DNA from 2 places in the Komagataeibacter oboediens genome. Region 1 is predicted to be linked to the other one. Evidence: predicted binding sites of a transcription regulator. Region 1 holds the regulator's gene; the other holds the start of a gene.
The links. The regulator LexA, encoded in region 1, represses DNA repair genes until DNA is damaged. The targets are predictions, from matches to a motif close to TGTTCTANNTANGTTC.
Positions count from the first base shown of each region.

Region 2: a site for LexA is predicted at 6,634-6,649, ahead of HNO79_RS16540 (ImuA family protein). Genes of this name have one in related genera too.

Region 1 covers NZ_JABLUU010000005.1:76,414-84,107, reverse strand. The annotation lists gene HNO79_RS06250 (adenosylmethionine--8-amino-7-oxononanoate transaminase) at 1-450, opposite strand, end outside; gene HNO79_RS06245 (aminotransferase class I/II-fold pyridoxal phosphate-dependent enzyme) at 512-1,705, shown strand; gene HNO79_RS06240 (alpha/beta fold hydrolase) at 1,708-2,370, shown strand; gene bioD (dethiobiotin synthase) at 2,370-3,776, shown strand; gene lexA (transcriptional repressor LexA) at 3,773-4,450, opposite strand; gene HNO79_RS06225 (molybdopterin molybdotransferase MoeA) at 4,569-5,777, opposite strand; gene rpmG (50S ribosomal protein L33) at 5,936-6,103, shown strand; gene HNO79_RS06215 (FtsB family cell division protein) at 6,175-6,504, opposite strand; gene eno (phosphopyruvate hydratase) at 6,566-7,694, opposite strand, start outside.
Region 2 covers NZ_JABLUU010000061.1:27,610-35,303, forward strand. The annotation lists partial or broken gene HNO79_RS16525 (helix-hairpin-helix domain-containing protein) at 1-1,105, opposite strand, end outside; gene HNO79_RS16530 (IS110 family RNA-guided transposase) at 1,441-4,374, opposite strand; gene HNO79_RS16535 (Y-family DNA polymerase) at 4,371-5,909, opposite strand; gene HNO79_RS16540 (ImuA family protein) at 5,809-6,585, opposite strand; gene HNO79_RS16545 (SOS response-associated peptidase) at 6,850-7,500, shown strand; partial or broken gene HNO79_RS16550 (SDR family NAD(P)-dependent oxidoreductase) at 7,575-7,694, shown strand, end outside.

The DNA.
Region 1 (7,694 bases):
TGTGTCGCCATGGTAGCCGCCACGGAAAGCCACCAGCTTCGTCCGTCCCGTCCGACCACGGTTCAGCCAGTACTGGATGGCCATTTTCATCGCGACCTCGACCGCAACGGAACCGGAATCGGTAAAGAAAACCCGCTCCAGATCCCCCGGCAGCATGGCGGCCAGACGGCTGGCCAGTGTCAGTGCGGGCGCATTGGCCAGACCACCGAACATGACATGCGGCATACGTCCAAGCTGGTCACTGATGGCGGCGCGGATATGGGGATGGTTGTAACCATGGCAGGCCGTCCACCATGATGCGATGCCATCAATCAGTTCCGACCCGTCCGCCAGCGTAATGGTGCGCCCCTGCGTGCTGACGGCAGGCAGGGGGGGAAGGGCTGTCTGCATCTGGGCATAAGGCAGCCAGACATGCTTCATGCCGCGTTCCAGCCATTGGGGTCCATGCATGCGACCACTCCGTGATATTGCGTGGGCGGGATTGACCGGGGCAGCATGCTCCGGCAGGAGAATGCGCTTCATGGCCCGTTTTGATCCAATTTTCCAGACCGCGCTCGACCATATGGCGGATACGCATACCCGTCGCGTGCTGCGTCCCGTCCAGCATGTGGGGGCAGCCACCGTCATCCGCGATGGGCGGGAACTGGTCAATTTCTCATCCAATGACTATCTGGGCCTGTCCCATCATCCTGCACTGGTGGCGCGGGCTTCCGAATGGCTGCGACTTGATGGCACCGGGTCTGGCGCATCGCGTCTGGTCACCGGAACCATCCCGCGCCATATGCACGTCGAGACACGGCTGGCGGCGTTCAAGGGGTGCGAAGCTGCGGTCATCCTAGCCAGCGGATGGCAGACCAACGCGTCGGTCCTGTCGGCGCTGCTGCGGCTGGCAGCAGGGCAGGGCGCGCCGCCGCAGGTTTTCACTGACCGGCTGAACCATGCCAGCCTGCATCAGGGCTGCATGGCCGCCGGGGTGCGGCAGATCCGTTTCCGCCATAACGACCTGGACCATCTGGACAGCCTGCTGGACCGCCATGCCGGCGACGATCGCGCCATGCGGGTGATCGTGACCGAAAGTGTGTTCAGCATGGATGGCGACCGCACCGACATTGCACGGCTGGCGGCGATTGCCCGGCGGCATGGCGCGTTTACCTATGTTGATGAAGCCCATGCCACCGGCGTACTTGGCCCGCAGGGACGCGGGCTGTGCGCGGAACACGAAATTGATCTGGTGATGGGGACGTTCAGTAAGGCGCTGGGCAGCTTCGGGGCATATGTGGCCGGATCGCGGGCATTATGTGACTGGCTGGTCAATGCATGTTCGGGGTTCGTGTTCACGACTGCCCCGCCACCCGCGGTTCTGGGGGCAATGGACGCGGCGCTGGAACTTGTGCCCACACTGGACGACGCGCGGGCACGGCTTGCGCGCAATGCCACCCATATCCGCGATGTCATTCAAAGGTGTGGCCTGACGTCCGGCCCGTCCACCACGCAGATCATACCGATCATGATGGGGGAGGCGACACGCGCGCTGGCGTTCGCGGCCCGGCTTGAATCCTGTGGCATTCTGGCTACCGCCATCCGTCCCCCCACAGTACCCCCCAATGGCAGTCGCATACGACTGGCGCTGAGTGCGGCCCATTCCGACAGCATGATTGACCAGCTGGCTACTGCCATCACCCATGCCGCGCGGGAGAGTGCGTGAGCATGCAGGCCCCATCGCTGCCCGTCGTACTCGTGCACGGCTGGGCCTTCGATCCGTCATTCTGGGATACGATCCGTGCCGCCCTTGGCCCGATACAAAGCCGGTGTCTGGATTTCGGCTTCTTCGGCCCACGTCCCGCCATGGACCTGCCACAGGTTCCCTATGTTGCCGTGGGGCATTCCCTTGGCGCGCTCTGGCTGCTGCGCCATCATGGCCCCCTGTGTCGTGGGCTGGTGCTGATAAACGGTTTCAGCCGGTTCGGGTCGGCAACGGACTTCACCCATGGTATTCCACGGCGCGTCATCGAACGCATGCGTGCCGGACTGCTGCGGGAGCCCGAAGGCCTGCTGCACAGCTTCCGCCTGCGGGCCGGCATTGACACCCCACTGCCACCCCACATTGAACGCGATCGGCTGGAGCAGGGACTACAGGCCCTGATGGACATGGATTGCAGGAATGACCTGAAACAGGCCACGTGCCCGGTTCAAGCCATTGCCGGGACAGAAGACGCCATTGCGCCCCCGACCCTGACCCGTGCCTGCTTTACGCCGGGAAGCGGTGTGGACACTCCCCAATGGCTGGATGGGGGGCACCTGCTGCCCCTGACCCATGCCACCACCTGCGCCCGGGCCATTACGGGCATGACCCGACGGATAACCGCATGATGACCAGCAAGGACCGCATCGCCACCCGCTTTGGCGCGGCACGGGGATATGATCAGGCCGCCCGCATCCAGCGCATTGCCGCAACCGGACTGGCACGCCGCATTGCCTCCCGGCATGCCGATACGCCGCCCGCGCGCATTCTGGAAGTCGGCTGCGGAACAGGATTCCTGACCGGGGAGCTCCGCAGGGTGTTCCCTGCCGCCCATATCACCGCCACCGATATAGCGCCCGCCATGCTGGACCGTGTGGCCGGGCATATGCCCGATGACGCGCGGCTGGTGCTGCACCACATGGATGCCGAAGCCCCGGATGTAAAGGGACCGTTTGACCTGATCTGTTCCAGCATGGCCATGCAGTGGTTCCCGGATCGCACGCGCACACTGCGCGGTCTGGCGGACCTGCTGGCGCCGGGAGGACTGATGGCGATGACCACGCTATGCGTGGGCAGCTTCAGGCAATGGCGGGAAGCATATGCACGGGCAGGGGTCACGTGCCCCATGCCGGAGTATCCGAGTGCAGACCAGCTACAGGCCGAATGGCCCGCATGTGGCGCAGGGCTGTGGCAGGATGCCGAAATTGTGGATACCCCGACCTCCCCACTGACGTTCGTGCGGGAACTGCGTGCCATCGGAGCCACGCATGTGGAGCATCCCCCCGCGACGGGCACACAGTTGCGCCATGTGTTGGAGGCGGCGGAAACAGGTGGTCCGTTCGCCGTTTCATACCATGTTGGCTACGGGCTGTTCCGCCGTGCGGCATGGCCGGGCGTGTTCGTCACCGGCACGGATACGGATGTAGGCAAGACGGTGACATCCGCAGCACTGGTACGTGCCTGGAACGCCTCATACTGGAAACCCTTGCAGAGCGGTACGGACGACGCCCCGTCCGACAGCACGGGCGTGCAGCATCTGGCAGGCCTGGAACCCGCGCGGATCCATCCACCCGCTGCCACATTCGGAGCCTCCCTTTCGCCCGAGGACGCAGCATCCGTAGCCCATACCCGCATTGACCCCGCCATGATCACATTGCCACGCCATACGGCCGGTGACAGGCCGCTGGTTGTGGAAGGGGCGGGCGGCGTGTTTGTGCCGATTGCCGAAAATTACCTGATGATCGACCTCATGGTCCGGCTGGCCCTGCCGGTGGTGCTGGTGGCCCGCAGCCAGCTTGGAACCATCAACCATACGCTGCTCAGCCTTGCGGCACTGCGCGCGCGGGGGCTGCATGTGGCGGGTGTGATCCTGAACGGTCCACCCGAACCTCACGGGCGCAGCGCCATTGAACGCCATGGTCGGGTGCGCATACTGGCCGAATTCCCACCAGTTGCCCCCATGGGGCCGGAAGCAATAGCGCAACTGGCCGCCCGACTGCCCACATGGGATCAGATGGTGCGGGACGTGCCCTAGTAACGGCGGATCAGACCCGCAAGCGTACCCTGTACACTGACCCGGCCGGCCGGCAGTACCCGGGTTTCATACAGGCTGTTGGCGGGGACCAGCGCAATATCGCCGCCTTCACGCCGCAGGCGCTTGAGCGTGACTTCCTCCCCATCAATCAGGGCGACGACGATCTGCCCGTCACTGGCCTGCGCGCCTTCACGGATGATGACCATGTCACCATCCAGAATACCCGCTTCCTGCATGGAATCGCCCGTGACCTCCAGTGCATAATGGCTGGCCTTGCCCAGCATGTCGGCCGGGACGGTAATGCGGGTGGTTTCCGGCGTAATCGCCTCAATGGGGTTGCCGGCGGCGATGCGCCCCACAAAGGGCACGTCCACCACGCCCGCCAGTATCGCAGGGGCAGGCACGTTGTCCGGTACCGGCGTGGGCGAATCGGACGGGGCAGGCGGGGGCGGCACATCGATATCAGGCAGGCGCAGGATTTCCAGCGCACGGGCGCGATGATGCCTGCGGTGCAGGAAGCCCCGTTCCTCCAGCGCCGAGATCAGGCGGTGAATCCCGGATTTGGAGCGCAGGCCCAGCGCATCCTTCATCTCATCAAACGATGGGGAAAAACCCGTCCTGCGCAGATGGCCGTCAATAAACAGCAAAAGCTCATGTTGTTTCTTTGTGAGCATGCCACATGTCCTTTTGCCGCCGGCGCTGTCGCCGGGTCCGAAACGAGATGGAACAAATCAAAAACCTGTCTCGTGTTCTATATTGGTTCCACACGCTCCGTCAACCGGCATCCAACACCTATTCCAGAACGCGGTCGATACGGATGATCTCGCACGGATCGCCAGCCTTCGCCGGTGGCGCATTGGGTGCACGCAGGACAAGCGCCGCACTTTCGGCCAGCACATGCAACATGGCCGAATCCTGCACAGGGAAGGGCGTGGCCACCAGCCGCCCGTTCCCGTCATGGTCCAGACGCGCACGCAGATGGTCCATGCGCCGGTCGTTTTCCGGCACATCCGCCCCCAGGACTGCGTGCTCCGGCGGCATGACCGGCATGGCAAGCCCTGCCATGCGACGCAGGGCAGGCAGGACAAACACGACCGAACAGACAAACGCCGCCACGGGATTGCCCGGCAGGCCGATAAAAGGCAGGCGCCCCAGATGGCCATACATAAGCGGACGGCCCGGCCGCATGGCGATTTTCCAAAAATCTGTTTTCAGCCCGACCTGTTCCAGCCCACGCCGTACAAGATCATGGCTGCCCACACTGGCGCCGCCCGCGGTCAGCAGCATGTCCACCCCTTCAACCATGCGTTCCAGCGTGGCAAGGTCGGCCATGTCATCGCGCAGGACCGGCAGCATGACCGGTTCGGCGCCCGCCGCACGCAACAGGGCGGCCAGCATGGGGGTATTGGAGTTGGCGATCTGTCCCGTTCCGAGCCCGCTACCGGGCAGCAGCAGTTCGTCCCCTGTCGCGGCAATGGCCACGCGCGGGCGGCGGGTTACCTGCAGCCAGGGATGGTTTGCAGCAGCAGCAAGGCCGATGTCACGCGCGGACAGCCTGCGACCTGCGGGAATGATGTCCTGACCTTCGGCAAAGTCCTGCCCCTTCCGCCGGATATAGGTGCCGGACGCAAGGGTGGTGGTGGTGGTCACGGACTTCCCTTCGGCCTGTGCGTTTTCCTGTATCAGGATCGCATCCGCACCAGTCGGCACGACCGCGCCGGTGAATATGCGCACGCATTCCCCTGGTCCGACCTGCCCTGCAAAAGGATGACCCGCAGGCGCCGACCCGATGCAGGTGAGGCGCGTGCCCTGTGCCGACAGGTCTGCCGCGCGCACGGCATACCCGTCCATGGACGAGACATCGGCCGGGGGATTGGACAGCCGTGAGATGACGGGGGCCGCGCTGACACGCCCGCAGGCATCGGTCAGGGCCACGACCTCGGCAGGGAGGGGAAACACCCCGTCCAGAATCCGTTCGCGCGCTTCCGGGACGCTCAACATCGTGCTCTGCACTCCTTTTTTACCCATTATGGGCGAATTTAATCAGAAATATCGGTTGGGGTGCTTGACCTGCGCCTTGTGTATGCGCATTTTCCGCCCACTTGAACCACTGCTGTACCTGAATGTTCCAGCAGCGGCAAAGCAGTGCTGAGGATATCATGGCCAAGACCAACACCATCCAGATCAAACTCGTCTCCACGGCGGACACCGGCTACTTCTATGTGACCAAGAAGAATGCCCGCGCCCAGACCGGCAAGATGGAAATGCGCAAATACGACCCCGTCGCCCGCAAACACGTGGCCTTCCGCGAAGCGAAGATCAAATAATCTTCCGCGCAGACGGATACAAAAAACCCCGGGACGTTCCCGGGGTTTTTTTATGCCTGCCACGCGGGGGGTCAGTACAAATGGTCGTGCTCACCATAGGGGACGACAATTTCATCCTGCCGGGCAAGGTTCTGCATGGAGCGCGCGCGTTCATCCAGCAGGTCGGTATCCAGCGCACCCTCCTTCAGCCCGCGCACGCGGCGCAACCATACTTCCTGTTCCGCAGCCGCATCCTTCTGCGCGGAACGCGCTTCATCCAGCAGGTGCAGCTGTGCAGCATAGCTGTGCAGCCCATGTTCACCCCGCATGACATTCCAGCCGAAATAGGCCGTAAGCCCGATAAACAGGGCAGGGGGAATGGTGGCGCCCATCACGCGCCGTATGATCTTACCCAGCTGCATCGTATTCCTTTCCCTGCCGTGCCCTGTTGCCGGACGGAATTACCCCGTCCGGCATGGCGTGTCACCCGTTCTTCAGGATCGTACGCCCGGCATAGCGGGCCGCCGTGGCCAGTTCGTTCTCGATACGGATCAGCTGGTTGTATTTCGCGGTCCGGTCCGAACGCGACAGGGAACCGGTCTTGATCTGCCCGCAATTGGTCGCCACCGCCAGATCGGCAATGGTGCTGTCTTCCGTCTCACCGGAGCGGTGGCTCATCACCGCCGTGTAACCGGCATGCTGAGCCATCTGCACGGCCTCCAGCGTCTCGCTCAGCGTGCCGATCTGGTTGACCTTGACCAGAAGCGAATTGGCAACACCCGCCTTGATTCCCCGACGCAGGCGGTCGGGATTGGTCACGAACAGGTCGTCACCCACAAGCTGCAGCTTATGCCCCAGATTGGCAGTCAGTTCGGCCCAGCCTTCCCAGTCATCTTCCGCCAGACCATCCTCGATCGAGATGATGGGATAGCGTGCAGACAGGTCGGCCAGATAGGCGATCATGCCAGCGGCGTCGAGGCTCCTGTCCTCGCCCTTCAGTTCATAACGGCCATTCTTGTAAAACTCGGTCGCGGCGCAATCGAGTGCGAAGGTCACGTCATCGCCGGGCCTGTAGCCTGCGGCCTCGACCGCGCGCATCATGAAGCCCAGTGCCTCATCGGCGGATTTCAGCGCGGGCGCAAACCCGCCTTCATCACCAACATTGGTGTTGTACCCCGCACCTGACAGGCTTTTCTTGAGCTGGGCAAAGATTTCCGATCCCATGCGGATCGCATCGGTCACCGTGGGCGCGCCCACCGGCTGGATCATGAATTCCTGGATGTCGATGGGGTTGTCGGCATGCTGGCCACCGTTGATGATGTTCATCATCGGCACAGGCAGGGTGCGGGCATACACGCCGCCGACATAGCGGTACAGCGGGGTCTGCAGTTCCTCGGCCGATGCCTTGGCCACGGCCAGGGATACGCCCAGAATCGCGTTCGCACCCAGACGGGACTTGTTGGGGGTGCCATCAAGGTCGATCATCGCCTCGTCAATGGCGACCTGATCGGTCGACTCCACACCCTGCAGGGCTTCAAGGATCTCATGCTCGACATGGCTTGCCGCCTTGAGCACGCCCTTGCCGCCATAGCGCTTGGGGTCGCCATCACGC
Region 2 (7,694 bases), on a different contig from region 1:
CGCTCGAACATATCGGGCCAGATAATCACGTTGATCGCCGCCGTTTCATCCTCCAGCGTCATGAACACCACGCCCTCGGCTGAACCGGGTCGCTGGCGGACCAGCACCAACCCAGCCACCGACAGGCTGCTCCTGTCCCTTGCCTCAAAGGCCTGCCGGCACGTCACCATTCCGCGCTCGATAAGATCGGCACGCAGGAACGCCACGGGATGATCCCGCAGGGTCAGGCCGGTGCGGTTGTAATCCCGTGCGACCTCGGCCCCGTCCCGCATGGGCTGGAGCAGCACGTCGGGTTCTTCCGCTTCACGCATGACGGCGGCTGCGGCAAACAGCTGCAGGGGTTCGTCACGTAATGCCTTGATGGCCCACAGCGCCTCGCGCCGGGCCAGACCCAGCCCCGGCCGGAAGGCGTCCGCCTCGGCCAGATGGGTCAGGGCCGTTCCCTTCACCCCTGCCCTGCGCCACAGATCGTCGACCGAGGCAAAGGGACGGTCGCCCCGCGCCGCCACGATGCGGGCGGCCTCCTCATTGGCCAGCCCTTTCACCAGGTTCATGCCCAGGCGGACGGCAAACAGCCCGTCATCCCGCTCCGGGCCTTCCAGCGTGCTGTCCCAGCGCGAGGCGTTGATGCAGATCGGCCGGATCTCGACCCCGTGTTCGCGCGCATCACGCACAAGCTGCGCCGGGGCATAGAATCCCATGGGCTGGCTGTTCAGGAGTGCTGCCAGAAATACATCCGGATGGGCACATTTCATCCAGGATGACGAATAGGCAAGGATGGCAAATGAGGCGGCATGGCTTTCGGGAAAGCCGTAACTGCCAAACCCCTCCAGTTGCTGGAAGATGCGCTCGGCAAAGGTCTCGGGATAACCGCGCGCCGTCATCCCCTCGATCAGGCGCGTGCGGAAGCGTGAGACCGTGCCGGTATTCTTGAACGTCGCCATGGCCCGGCGCAGACCATGGCCACCTGCATCACCTGTTCCTGGAACAGCGGAATGCCCAGCGTCTTCCTGAGCACCTTTTCGAGTTCCGGCGTCGGGTAGATCTCCTTTTCCTGCCCGGCCCGCCGGCGCAGATAGGGATGCACCATGTCGCCCTTATGTGGACGGCCTTTACGATGCAAGAGGTCACATTGATTGCATTGTCGTATCTTTCTTCTGCGTATTTTCGCTCCAGCGAAATGCACTGATACTGTCATGATGTGGAGATCCGGTCAGATGCGCCCTTATGTCCGGCCTGTTTATGCGAAATCCTTCGCTGGCCATCATGGGTGTTCGCTTGCGTGTCAGGCACCAATCTGGATCTCGTGCTCAATGGCACATGGGGACATTCGGTATTGCCTGAACTGCTTCTGATTACAGTCTTTCCCATCACGCGGTCAGTGCATACTGCCGGATCTACCGGGGCTTATTCCGGTATCCATCATCCTGGTGGTACATGTCAGACTATAGCGACACTGCGACCGGCCGGACGATAGATCTCTTTGCGCGACAACAAAACCCAGATGATCCGGGCCAGCTTGTTGGCTAACGCCACGGTTGCCAGACGGCCCGGGCGACGTTCCAGAAGCTTGCAAAGCCATACTCCCGCAGCGCTATCCCATTTCTGTGCGCGGTAAAGCATGGATGTTGCGCTCAGAACGAGCATCTTTCTTATTTCCCGGTTGCCCGTTTTGGTAATTCTGCCCAATCGGGTTTTTCCGCCCGATGAATGCTGGCGCGGTACGAGACCAAGCCAGGCTGCGAAGTGCCGGGCCGTATCGAAGGCCCCAATATCGGTAACAGACGCGACAATCAGGGAGGCGGTTACCGGACCAATGCCCGGGATGGTCAAAAGACGGCGAGCATCTTCATCCTGTTTGGCATGTGTCCGGATACCTCCTTCCAGGTTTTCTATGCTTTCGTTCAGTCGACCATACTGTTCAAAGAGCAGCATGGTTGTCTGTTTCAGGGCATCAGGCAAATTGGATGAGGTTTCGATTTTCGCCAGAAGTTCGGGCAGACGGGCATTTCCAAGGGGAACAATCAAACCGAATTCCGCTGCAAGTGCACGCAACGCATTCACCAGCATCGTTTGCTGTTTGACCAGAAGGGTACGAGTTGAGTGCAGCGATAACAGGCTTTGCTGCTCCCGATTTTTAATCGGGACGAAGCGCGTGTCGGGATGGATCGCGGCAAGACAAATCGCGGCGGCATCAACAGCATCGTTTTTCTTGCCACGTTTGACAAATGGTTTGACCATTTCAGGGGGAATGAGTTTTACCTCATGACCGGTGTCACGGATGACACGAGCCCAGTGATGCGACGTGCTACAGGCTTCGAGTACGACCAGGCAGCGCTCCAGCCTTTCAAAGAATGAGATAACTTCACTCCGCCCGAGTTTCTTCTTGAGCAGACATTTTCCGCTTGCGTCCGTGCCATGCACTTGAAAAACAGACTTGGCGATATCCAGGCCGATTATGGTAACTTTCATCCGGGCGGTCTCCTCTGAATGGTCTTCCGACCTCATCATGGCACATTGATGTCGCATGGAGGCCGTCCACCCCATCTGGATAGGACCGGGCCGGACAATGGCCACCTCGATCACCAGATCATAGAACACCCGGGGCCTGAGACGTGGCAGCATGGACATCTGGGCGCGGGATTCGATCTGGAACACCCCGATCGTGTCCGCCTTCCGGATCATGGCGTAGGTCCGCGGATCCTCGGCCGGAATGGTCTGCAGCGTGTAATGCTGCCCCTTGTGTTCGGCCAGAAGGTCCAGCCCTTTCTTCATGCAGGTCAGCATGCCCAGCGCCAGCACATCGACCTTCATGAATTTCAGGACGTCGATATCGTCCTTGTCCCATTCGATGATCTGGCGAGCGTCCATGGCCGCCGGTTCGATCGGTACCAGTTCATCCAGCCGGTCATGGGTCAGGACAAACCCGCCGGGATGCTGCGACAGGTGGCGCGGCACGCCGATCAGGCAGCGCGCCAGATCCAGCGTCAGCCGGATGCGCCGGTCGGACAGGTCGATCCCTGTCTCATTCAGCGCGTCCTCATCCAGCTTCCGCCCCCAGCCCCAGATCTGGCCGGACAGGGTGCGAATCAGGTCTTCGGGCAGACCCATGACCTTGCCGACATCGCGCAGCGCCCCCTTCGCACGATAACGCGTGACCACCGCCGTAAGGGCAGCGTGGTTACGACCATAATGGCCGTAAATCCACTGGATCACCTGCTCCCGGCGCGCATGCTCAAAATCCACGTCGATATCGGGCGGCTCGCGGCGCTCTTCGGAGACGAAGCGTTCGAAGATCAGCGACGTCCGTGCCGGATCGATGGCGGTAATGCCCAGCACGTAGCAGACAGCGGAATTGGCTGCCGATCCCCGCCCCTGGCACAGGATGCCCTGCGATCGGGCGTAACGGACGATACTGTGGACGGTCAGGAAATACGGCGCATAATCCATGCGCCCGATCAGGGCGAGTTCATGGCTGAGGGTTTTCCTGACCTCGGGCCGAATCCCTTCGGGATAGGCCGCTGCCGCCCCTTCCCAGGTCAGGGCTTCGAGCGCCTGCTGCGGCGTCTGGCCGGGGACGGAGACCTCGTCTGGATACTGGTAGGCCAGGTCATCAAGACTGAAGCGACAATGGGCCACGATCTCACGGGTCCGGTCGATCGCCTCGGGATACCGGCTGAACAGCCGGGCCATTTCCGCGGGCGGCTTGAGGTAGCGGTCTGCATGGCGCTCCCGCGCGAACCCGGCTTCATCGATGGTGGTGTGGTTGCGGATGCAGGTCACCACATCCTGCAGGATGCGCCGGTCATGGGTGTGGAACAGCACGTCATTGGTCACGACCATTGGCACCCGCGCCTGATGGACGAGGTTCGCCAGTTCATACAGCCGCATCTGGTCATTGGGCCGGCGCCGTAGGGTCAGCGCCATGGAGGCCCGGTCGGCAAAGGCGTCCTTCAGCTTGCGCAGATGCAGGGCGCAGGCATCATCCGCCGTATCCGGGAGCAGGATCACAAGGAGGCCCTCGCCCCATGCCACCAGATCCTCCCAGAGCAGATGGCATTTCCCCTTCCCGGCCCGGGCCTTGCCAAGGCTCAGCAGTCGGCACAGGCGACCATAGGCGGCCCGGTCCGTCGAGTAGACCAGCACGGGCGCGAAATCGGCGAGGTCGAGACGGCAGCCCACGACCAGGCGGATGCCGGTCTCTTTGGCCGCGACATGGGCCTGCACCATGCCTGCCAGGGAATTGCGGTCGCAGATCCCCAGCGCTTCAATGCCAAGGGCCTTTGCCTGCTCGAACAGTTCAATTGGTGAGGACGCGCCGCGCAGGAACGAGAAATACGTCGTCACCTGCAGTTCGGCGTACTGCACACTCATTCAAAGAGACCGTGCAGGAACCAGCCCTGCGAACCCGTTTCACCATGTTCGCCATCCCCGGTCCGGTAAACCCAGAATGTCTCTCCGCTGGTGTCTTCCACCCGAAAATAGTCCCGCACGGTGGTCAGTTCGGCATCGCCCTTCCACCATTCGCCAAACACCCGCTCGGGGCCATCAGCGCATCTGATCCGGCGGCGGATGCCACGCCAGATGAAGAAGACCGGCGGATGGTCGGGCAGTACCGCCATGGTCTGGATCGGCTCGGGACGGGGCAGCAGGCGCGTGGGGCGCGGCCAGTGATCAGGCCAGTCCCTTGCGTCCTCGGATGCGAGGGCAGGCACGCGGCAGACGGCCCGTTCCGGCACGTCGCTTTCCACCGGGGCGAAGCGATACAGGGCCTGCGTGCCGACACGGTTGGCAAGGGTGTCGATCAGGTCGGAGACGTCGGCCTCTTCCTCCTCGATCAGGGCGGATACACCCTGGCGGTGCAGGATCGGCTCGGCCAGTGACGCCGTCAGCACCATGCGCTCGATCCCGAAGCCCGGATCGATGGTCTCGATCCTGTCACAGAGCAGACGGGTCAGGCGTCTGACGTCCCGCACCGGCATGGCCGTGGCCACGCGGACGGCCTCGGTGCGGCTGTCCACCCGGTGCAGCAGCAGGTCGAGGCGACGCACGCCCTGCTCGCGTTCCTCCAGCCCGGCGCACAGGGGCGGGACGAGTTTGGTGATGTAGCGGGCTATGGTCTCGGCTGCGCTGATCGGTTCGGCAAAGTTCCGGCTGACCTGCACCGGCGTCTGCAGCCGGACCGGGACAATGGCTTCCGCCTGCCGTCCGAAAGCCTGGTCCAGCCTGCGGGCGACATCCGGACCGAAGCGCAGGGCCAGCGGCGCACGCGGCATGCCGGCCAGCGGGCCGATGCGTGATACGCCCAGCCCATGGAGGCCATCGATGATATCCACCGGCAGGCGCAGGGCTTCAATGGGCAGGTCGGCAATCGCTGCCGCAGTCTCACCAGGCGGCACGAGGGTGATGCGTTCCCGGCCATAGCGCGCCAGCGCATGGGCCGCACCCCATGTATCGGCAATCGCGGCCCGGGCCGTGATCCCGGACTCCTTCAGGCGGGTAACCATGTTCTCCAGCATGACGGCCTCGCCCCCATGCAGGTGATCGGCACCGGTCGTATCCAGCACGATGCCGTCTGGCGGATCGGGGGCCACGATGGGGGCGATGCGGTGCTGGAACCACAGGGCCAGCCGCTCCAGCCCTGCCCGGTCACCGTCCGGGTCGGCATCCATGATGAGCAGATCGGGATGGAGCGCCTGCGCTTTCGCGACAGGCGTGCCGGGACGCAGGCCCAGCCTGCGGGCGGCGAGGTCGACCGACAGCACGACCCGTCGCCGCCCTTCCCGCCCGGCCAGCACCAATGGGCAGTCAGGCGCGGGCGCGTCGGTGCCCAGCCGCTTCCTGAGCCGGTCTGTCGGCCAGAGCGGCAGGTAGAGTGAGACGACACGGTGCCAGTCTCCCTTTGGCATCACAGGCCTCCACTTCGAAATCGGCGCATTCGCCCGCACGGGCACGGATCAGTTCCAGCAGCCAGCGGGACCGGCCGACGCCGGGGACCGGCAGCGGCACGGATGGCAGGACCGAGACCCGCCACCGGGTGACCGACGCGGTAGGCTGGCCGAAATCGGCCGCATCCGTCTGTCGCCGCCAGCGTCGTATGGCGATGCCCAGCGCGCCGGATGTCTCGGCCGCCAGCTGCAGGCGGCGTGAGGCGGTCATGGACAGGCGGGCGACCTCGGCCACGACCGCCCCCAGTCCCTGATGGCGCAATGCCTCCTCGAAACAGGCCAGGACATCGACGTCCGAACTGGCCGCGACATAAATGGTCCGTCGTGCCGACAGGCCGACCTGCTGCAGTGCCGGGGCATACAGGTCCTGACGGGTGGCGATCCACAGCACCTTGCCCCGTGTCCGCGCTGCGATTCCGGCAGAAAACAGCCCGGATGCCGCCGCATTGAGGGCATCATGACCGCCGCCTGCCACCTCATGCAGCGCGCCCAGCGCCAGGCCACCATCCGGCAGACGACCGTCAATCTCAGGCATGCCGAAGGGCAGCACGCCCCGCCTGCGTCGGCCCTGGCCTTCGAGGCGGCTGACCTGTGCTCTCAGCGCCTCCAGCGCGGGACGGGGTTCGGGTGCGGGCATGGGGTCGGACAGTCCATTCGGGTGTTTCTGGCACGGAATCAGTGACCGTGTTCGTTATTTGTTCTGGTACGGTGACGAATGTCAACCCATCCTGGAAAAGCGGCTGTGATCCGGACGCGGGTAAAGGCGTGTCGGTCAATCCAGGCTTGATGAAAACTGTCTAGATTGCAGGAGTTTATCAGGAACAGTCCAGCCGTCCCCGTCCTGCAGGGTGGATACCGTCCGGCAGGGCACCCATATTCGGACTCGCGAAAGGACGGCGTGATGTGCAACCTCTATGCGATGACCAGCAACCAGCAGGCGATCCGGGAGGCAGCCAGGGTCATGACCGACCGCACCGGCAATCTCTGCCCCCTGCCCGAGATCTGGCCCAACACCATGGCGCCCATCGTGCGGAACACGCCGGATGGTCGCGAACTGGTCATGGCGCGCTGGGGCATGCCCACGCCGCCGGGCTACCTGAAAGGCCACAGGGTCGATCGGGGTGTGACCAATATCCGCAATCCGACCTCGACCTGGTGGAAGCGCTGGGAAGGTGTCGCGCATCGCTGCCTGGTGCCGCTCACGGCCTTTTCCGAACCGGAACGCCTGCCGGATGGGACCAGCAGGCCCGTCTGGTTTGCCCGTAGCGATGGGGAGCCTCTGGCTTTCTTTGCAGGGATCTGGTGCCAGTGGACGTCAGTGCGGAAACTGGCGGATGGCGAGACGACGGATGACCTGTTCGGCTTCCTGACCACCACGGCCAATCGGGAGGTCGGCGCCATTCACCCGAAAGCCATGCCGGTCATCCTGACCCGGCCGGAAGAACTGGATCTGTGGATAAAGGCGCCCTTGGACGATGCGCTACAACTGCAGCGCCCCTTGGTGGATAACGCCCTAACGGTGGTAAATGCTCCTGCGGGAAATAAATATTAAATGTCGCTCTTAGCGGAGAAGCTGTCTGGCCGGACGTGCCGGGTGGAACGGTGCAGTAGTCGGGTGCAGAGCCTTTGCTCCAACGCGTTTATCGCAGCAGAGCCCGAGCGGTGGCCCTGCAACTCGACACCGGCGATACGTACGCCTTTCCTGCCTTCGCCGATGGAATCCGACGCGTGCTGCGCGAATGGGGG